Regions from separate parts of the Variovorax sp. FW305-3-2-15-B-LB1 genome, predicted to be linked through region 1. Evidence: riboswitches for the same ligand, from Rfam matches in the RefSeq annotation. Region 1 holds a riboswitch; the other holds the start of a gene.
The links. Region 1 has a riboswitch for glycine ahead of gcvT (glycine cleavage system aminomethyltransferase GcvT). Riboswitches for the same ligand answer to the same signal wherever they lie in the genome.

Region 1 (3,394 bases):
GGGCACGCTGGCCGGCGGCTGGCTCGGCGACCGCATCGGGCGCATGGGCACGATCCGCTGCGGCTACCTGCTCGCGCTGCCGGCCATGGCGGGCCTCGTGCTCGCCTCCACGCCCGCCGCGGCGCTGGCCTGCACCGCATGGCTCGGCATGAGCATGTTCCTGCCCTTCGCCGCGCAGGTGACGCTCGCGCAGGACTACCTGCCGCGCAACCCGGCCACCGCCAGCGGCATCACGCTCGGCCTCGCGCTCTCGGTCGGCGGGCTGGTGTCGCCGTTGTTCGGCCTGCTGTCGGATGCACGCGGGCTCGGCGTGACGCTCACGGTGGTGCTGTGCGTGCTGTGCGTGGCGACCGTGCTGGCCTTGCGGCTGCGCAATCGCACGGTGCAGGTGATGGCGGGCGAGGCTGCGGCGGCCTGAGCCCACCCCCGCGCCCACCGTGCACAGGGCACTGGGTGCTTCCCGCAGCGAAATCAAGGAGGAGCCGAAGGCGGGGGACATTCGCGGAGGGAAGTACCCGGTGTCCTGTGCACACGCCCTGATCCACGAACCACCGAAATCCGTGGGCGATTCCACGCCGCACGCCTGCTCTTTCACTGCCAGAATCGACGCAAGCTTCGACGTCGAGCCTGACAGACAAGAAGAAGGAAAGAGAAGGACGCCATGCACCGAATCGTCGCCCAGGGCAGCAGCCTTGTCGCTGCCGGCTTGCTGGCCACCGCCGGTATCGCGGCCACGCCGGCCACCGCACCCGTTGCGCCCGTTGCAGCCGTTGCACCAGCAGCCGCCCCCGCCAACCCCACCAATCCCGTCACCCACCTCGCCGAAGTGGAAAGCGCCGTGCGCACCTGGGCCGCCGCCTGGTCCGCGCGCGACGTGGAGCGCTACCTCGCGGCCTACGCGGCCGACTTCACCCCCGCGCGCGGCCAGACCCGCGAGCGCTGGGAGGCCGACAGGCGCGCCCGCATCACGGGCAAGTCGCGCATCAGCGTGGGCATCGAGGGGCTGGTGATCAGCGTCCAGGGCACGTCGGCCAGCGCGCAGTTCCGGCAGGTCTACAGCGCCGACGCGCTCACCGAGACCGACCGCAAGACGCTCGAGCTGCAGCGCGTGGGCCCGCGCTGGCTGATCCGCAAGGAGAGCGCGGGCAACTGACGCGCCCCCCTTGTCCCTGTAAGGCAAATGGTTCACGAAGATGTCACCACTTGCAACGATGCTGCAGCCTTCGACCTCCGAAAGCTGTGGCCTCCATGTTCCCCACCAAGACCGAGAAGGCACGCGACGAACTCCAGGCCGGGCAGCGCACGCTCAGCCAGCGTGAGCGCGCCCTGCTGCTCATGGCCGACGGCCGGCGCTCGCTGACCGACTTCAGCCCGCTGTTCCCCAGCCGCGTCGAGGCCGAGCAGGCGATCCAGGGGCTGATGCAGCGCGGCTACCTGCAGGTCGCGCGACCGGTCGCGCCGCCTCCTGCACCGGCCCCCACGCCCGTCCCCGCCGCCGAGCCGATCCAGGTCGCCACCTCGGCCGACAGCTTCGACGGAAAGCGCTCGCTGGCCACCACGCGCATGTTCCTGTTCGACATCTGCGAGCGCATGTTCGTGCGCCGCGACCCGCGCTTCGCCAACCAGATGCGCGACGCCCTGCGCGAGGCCCGCGACCGCGAGGCCATGCTGACCATCGCCGCGCTGATGCTCTCCGAGATCGAGAAGGCCGCCGGCCCCGAGCGCGCCGACTCGCTGCGCGAGCGCATCGACAAGCTGCTGCCGCCGGCAGAAACCGTGCACTGAGCCGCCAGCCCCGGCCCCGCGATCCACTACACTCGCCGGGTCAGGAGAGAGCCCCGCGCGACGGGGCCGCCGAAGGCGCAGGGGTTCCCCGAACGCTCAGGCAAAAGGACTGACAAGACGCCGGCAACCACCGGCGTTTCCTTGCTGGAGAGAGGCCGTGGCATTGCACACGGCCCACCGAAGGAGCAAACCCCGATCGTGGGGCGAATCTCTCAGGTAAAGCGGACAGCAGGGGTGGCCCGTGGCGTTGCAGCCATGGATTTCGACTGCCCCTTTGGAGTGCCCCGTGGCCGCTTCCTCCGCTTCCGACGCCCAACTTCTCAAGACCCCGCTGTACGACCTCCACGTGGAGCTCGGCGCCCGCATGGTGCCTTTCGCCGGCTATTCCATGCCCGTGCAGTACCCCGCCGGCCTCATGGCCGAGCACAAGCACACGCGCGATGCGGCCGGCCTGTTCGACATCTCGCACATGGGCCAGCTGCGCCTGGTCGGCCCCGATGCCGCCGCCGCCTTCGAAACCCTGATGCCCGTCGACGTGGTCGATCTGCCCGCCGGCAAGCAGCGCTACGGCCTGCTGCTGAACGACGAGGGCGGCATCCTCGACGACCTGATGTTCTTCAACGAAGGCAATGGCTCGCTCTTCGTGATCGTGAACGGCGCCTGCAAGGTGGCCGACATCGCCCACATCCAGGCCAGGATCGGCGCGCGCTGCCAGGTGCAGCCCCTGCCCGACCACGCGCTGCTGGCACTGCAAGGCCCGCAGGCCGCGGCCACGCTGGCGCGCCTGTCGCCCGGCATCGAGCGCTTCGTGTTCATGACCGGCGGCGCGGTACAGATCGGCGGCATCGCCGCCTTCGTCACCCGCAGCGGCTACACCGGCGAAGACGGCTTCGAGATCTCGGTGGCCGCAAAAGACGCCGACGCCCTCGCCCGCCTGCTGCTGGCGCAGCCCGAAGTGAAGCCCGTCGGCCTGGGCGCGCGCAACTCGCTGCGGCTCGAAGCCGGCCTGTGCCTGTACGGCAACGACATCGACACCACCACCACCCCGGTCGAAGCCTCGCTCAACTGGGCGATCCAGAAGGTGCGTCGCACCGGCGGTGCGCGCGAAGGTGGCTTCCCGGGCGCGGCAAAGGTGCTGGCCCAGCTGACCGCCGTCGCCTCGGGCGCGGCCGGGCACACCGACCACAAGACGCTCACGCGCAAGCGCGTCGGCCTCGTGGCGCTCGAACGCATTCCGGTGCGCGACGGCACGCTGCTGCAGTCGCTCGAAGGCCACGACATCGGCGCCGTCACCAGCGGCCTGCTCGGCCCCACGGCCGACCGCTGCGTGGCCATGGGCTACGTAGCCGCCGCCTTCGCCGAGCCCGGCACGCGCGTGCAGGCCATCGTGCGCGGCAAGCCGGTGCCGATGGAGGTGTCAACGATGCCTTTCGTGCCGACGCGCTACTACCGCGGCTGACCGACACTGAACCCCGCAGACCCGGCTAGGCTCTGCATCCCGATTCCATTTTTTCCACGAGGAGTTTTTTCATGAGCATCAAATACACCAAGGACCACGAATGGGTGGCGGCCGAAGGCGGCGCCGCCACCGTCGGCATCACCGTGCATG
Region 2 (3,394 bases), on a different contig from region 1:
TGGTCGTCGATGACCGTGAGCTTGTCGCGCTCCTTGGCCAGCCGCAGCATGGTCTTGGCGAAGTTGCCGCCGCGTGCGGCGTACACCCAGCTGGTGCGAAAGATCAGGTGCTTCGCGCAATGCTGCGCCACCAACTGCTCGCCTTCGAGCTTGGTCTGGCCGTACACGCTGAGCGGACCGGTCGCGTCATCTTCCTTCCAGGGGCGGGTGCCGCTGCCGTCGAAGACGTAGTCGGTGGAGTAATGCACCATCAGCGCGCCGATCTGCTGCGCGGCCTCGGCCACCACGCCGGGCGAGGTGGCGTTGAGCTTGCGCGCGAAGTCGGGCTCGCTCTCGGCCTTGTCGACGGCAGTGTGCGCGGCGGCATTGACGATGACGTCGGGGCGCACCGCCAGCACCGTGGCGGCCAGCTGCTCGGGGCGGCTGAAGTCGGCGTGGAAGTCGGTGCTGTCGAAATCCAGCGCGACCAGTTCGCCGAGCGGCGCGAGGCTGCGCTGCAGCTCCCAGCCGACCTGTCCACCTTTGCCGAGCAGCAGCAACTTCATGCGGAAGCCTTTGCAGGCGCAGCGTCGTACTGCTTCTCGACCCACTCGCGGTACGCGCCGCTTTGCACGTTGCGCACCCACTCGCCGTTGGCGAGGTACCACTCGACGGTCTTGCGGATGCCGGTGTCGAAGGTCTCGGCGGGCTTCCAGCCGAGTTCGGCCTCGAGCTTGCGTGCATCGATGGCGTAGCGGCGGTCGTGGCCCGGGCGGTCCGTGACGTAGGTGATCTGTTCCTTGTACGGCTTGCCGTCGGCACGGGGGCTCAGTTCATCGAGCAGCGCGCACACGGTGTTGACGATCTCGATGTTGGGCTTCTCGTTCCAGCCGCCGACGTTGTAGGTCTCGCCGAGCTTGCCGGCTTCGAGCACGCGGCGGATGGCGCTGCAGTGGTCCTTCACGTAGAGCCAGTCGCGCACCTGCATGCCGTCGCCGTACACGGGCAGGTTCTTGCCGGCCAGTGCGTTGACGATCATCAGCGGGATCAGCTTCTCGGGGAAGTGGAACGGGCCGTAGTTGTTCGAGCAGTTGGTGGTGACCACCGGCAGGCCGTAGGTGTGGTGCCAGGCGCGCACGAGGTGGTCGCTCGCGGCCTTGCTGGCCGAGTACGGGCTGTTGGGCTCGTACTTGTTCTCTTCGGTGAAGGCCGGGTCGGTCTTGGAGAGCGAGCCGTAGACCTCGTCGGTCGACACATGCAGGAAGCGGAAGGCCGCCTTCTGGTCGGCCGGCAGGGCGTTCCAGTAGCCGCGCACCGATTCGAGCAGGCGGAAGGTGCCGAGCACGTTGGTCTGCACGAAGTCTTCCGGACCGTGGATCGAACGATCCACGTGCGATTCCGCGGCAAAGTTCACGACGGCACGGGGTTTGTGCTCGGCCAGCAGGCGATCGAGCAGCGCGCTGTCGCCGATGTCGCCCTGCACGAAGACATGGTTCGCGTTGCCCTTGAGCGACGCCAGGGTCTCCAGGTTGCCCGCGTAGGTCAGCTTGTCGAGGTTCACGACGGGCTCGTTGCCCTGCGCGATCCAGTCGAGCACGAAATTGGCGCCAATGAAGCCTGCGCCGCCGGTAACCAGGATCATGGAGTCCCCTGCATGTAGAAAAAAGTTTGCTTTACCAAAAATCAACATTCAATTATCCCATCGGTGTGAAGTGCCGATGTACAGGGCTTGGCCGGCTTGCGGGGCCCGCCTACAATCGCCAACAATTGCAGGAGAGCGGGCCTCCACGGAGGCCCTACCGAAGGCGCAAACTCCCATAAACGCTCAGGTCGGCCCGACGAAATTCCAGGCAACGCCCAGGAACTTCGGCAAGGGGTCAGTACTGCACTCATCGATACAGCCGTCTGGAGAGCCGCCACGCCATGTGGCGCACCGAAGGAGCAAACCCGCTGCGGGTGCAGCAGGGTGAATCTCTCAGGTACCGAGGACAGGGGGAGCGGCAACTTGGACATCGGTCGTCCGGTTGCTTGCTATTTTTTCAATAGCACTCCACGCCCGCCGTTCAAGCGCTGCAAACTCAAAGGTACTTGCAATGCGTGTGATCGTTCTTGGCGCCGGCCTGCTCGGCGTGACTTCGGCCTATTACCTCCAGCAACTCGGCCACGAGGTGACCGTGATCGACCGGCAGGCCACCCCGGCCGCCGAAACCAGCTTCGCCAACGGCGGCCAGATCTCGGTCAGCCATGCCGAGCCGTGGGCCAATCCGAGCGCGCCGCTGAAGGTGCTGCAATGGCTCGGCAAGGAAGATGCGCCGCTGCTGTTCCGCATCCGCGCCGACATGCGCCAGTGGCTCTGGGGCCTGCAGTTTTTGCGCGAATGCACCCCCGCCCGCACCCGCCACAACATCGAACAGATCGTTCGTCTCGGTACATACAGCCGGGAAATGTTGCAGCAATTGCGTCGAGACACCGGCCTGAACTATGACCAGCGCACGCAAGGCATCCTGCACTTCTACACAACGCAAAAAGAATTCGACGGCGCCCTCGCGCCCGCCGAGCAGATGCGTGCCCTGGGCTGCGAGCGGCTGGTCATCTCGGCCGACGAGGCCATCAGGATCGAACCCGCCCTCGCCCACATCCGCCCCCAACTCGCTGGCGCCACCTACACCGCCGAAGACGAATCGGGCGACGCCAACCGCTTCGCGCGCGAGCTCGTGAAGCTGGCCGAGGCGGCCGGCGTGAAGTTCCTCATGAGCCACACGGTGACCGCGCTGCGCGAAGCCGGCGGCAGCATCGACCACGTCGAGGCGACCGACAACGAAGGCCGCTTCCAGCGCATCCGCGGCGATGCCTTCGTGCTCGCGATGGGTTCGCTGAGTCCGTTGTACGCCGCGCCGCTGGGCATCCGCCTGCCGATCTACCCCGCCAAGGGCTACTCGGTGACGCTCCCCGTCAAGGACGCATCGAAGGCGCATCAGGTCTCGCTGACCGACGACGAATACAAGCTGGTGTTCTCGCGCTACACCTCCGAGTCGGGCGACCGCCTGCGCATCGCCGGCACGGCCGAGCTCAACGGCTACGACCGCGACCTGAACCGCGTGCGCTGCGAAGCCATCGTGCGGCGCGTCGAAGAACTCTTCCCCGGCGCCGGCGACACCGAGCGCGCGCAGTTCTGGACCGGCCTGCGCCCGGCCACGCCGAGCAACGTGCCGCTGATCGGCAAGACCAAACTGCCGAACCTGTTCCTCAACACCGGCCACGGCACGCTCGGCTGGACGCACGCCTGCGGCTCGGGCAAGTCGATCGCGCGCATCGTGAGCGGGCTGGCGCCCGAGGTCGACTTCGCGTTCGCCGGCATGCCGGCACCCGCGCCGCGCGCCGTGCAACCCGCACTGGGCTGACACGACACGCGCCC

Region 2: another riboswitch for glycine. It lies ahead of AC3WQR_RS01785 (D-amino acid dehydrogenase); the one in region 1 lies ahead of gcvT (glycine cleavage system aminomethyltransferase GcvT).

Annotation. Positions count from the first base shown of each region.
Region 1 covers NZ_JBYSZY010000008.1:25,552-28,945, forward strand. Annotated here, with positions in the region: gene AC3WQR_RS07245 (MFS transporter) at 1-418, shown strand, start outside; gene AC3WQR_RS07250 (L,D-transpeptidase Cds6 family protein) at 875-1,153, shown strand; gene AC3WQR_RS07255 (hypothetical protein) at 1,249-1,785, shown strand; glycine riboswitch at 1,817-1,907, shown strand; glycine riboswitch at 1,920-2,024, shown strand; gene gcvT (glycine cleavage system aminomethyltransferase GcvT) at 2,072-3,244, shown strand; gene gcvH (glycine cleavage system protein GcvH) at 3,316-3,394, shown strand, end outside.
Region 2 covers NZ_JBYSZY010000002.1:55,928-59,321, reverse strand. Annotated here, with positions in the region: gene rfbD (dTDP-4-dehydrorhamnose reductase) at 1-545, opposite strand, end outside; gene rfbB (dTDP-glucose 4,6-dehydratase) at 542-1,621, opposite strand; glycine riboswitch at 1,740-1,830, shown strand; glycine riboswitch at 1,875-1,981, shown strand; gene AC3WQR_RS01785 (D-amino acid dehydrogenase) at 2,073-3,380, shown strand.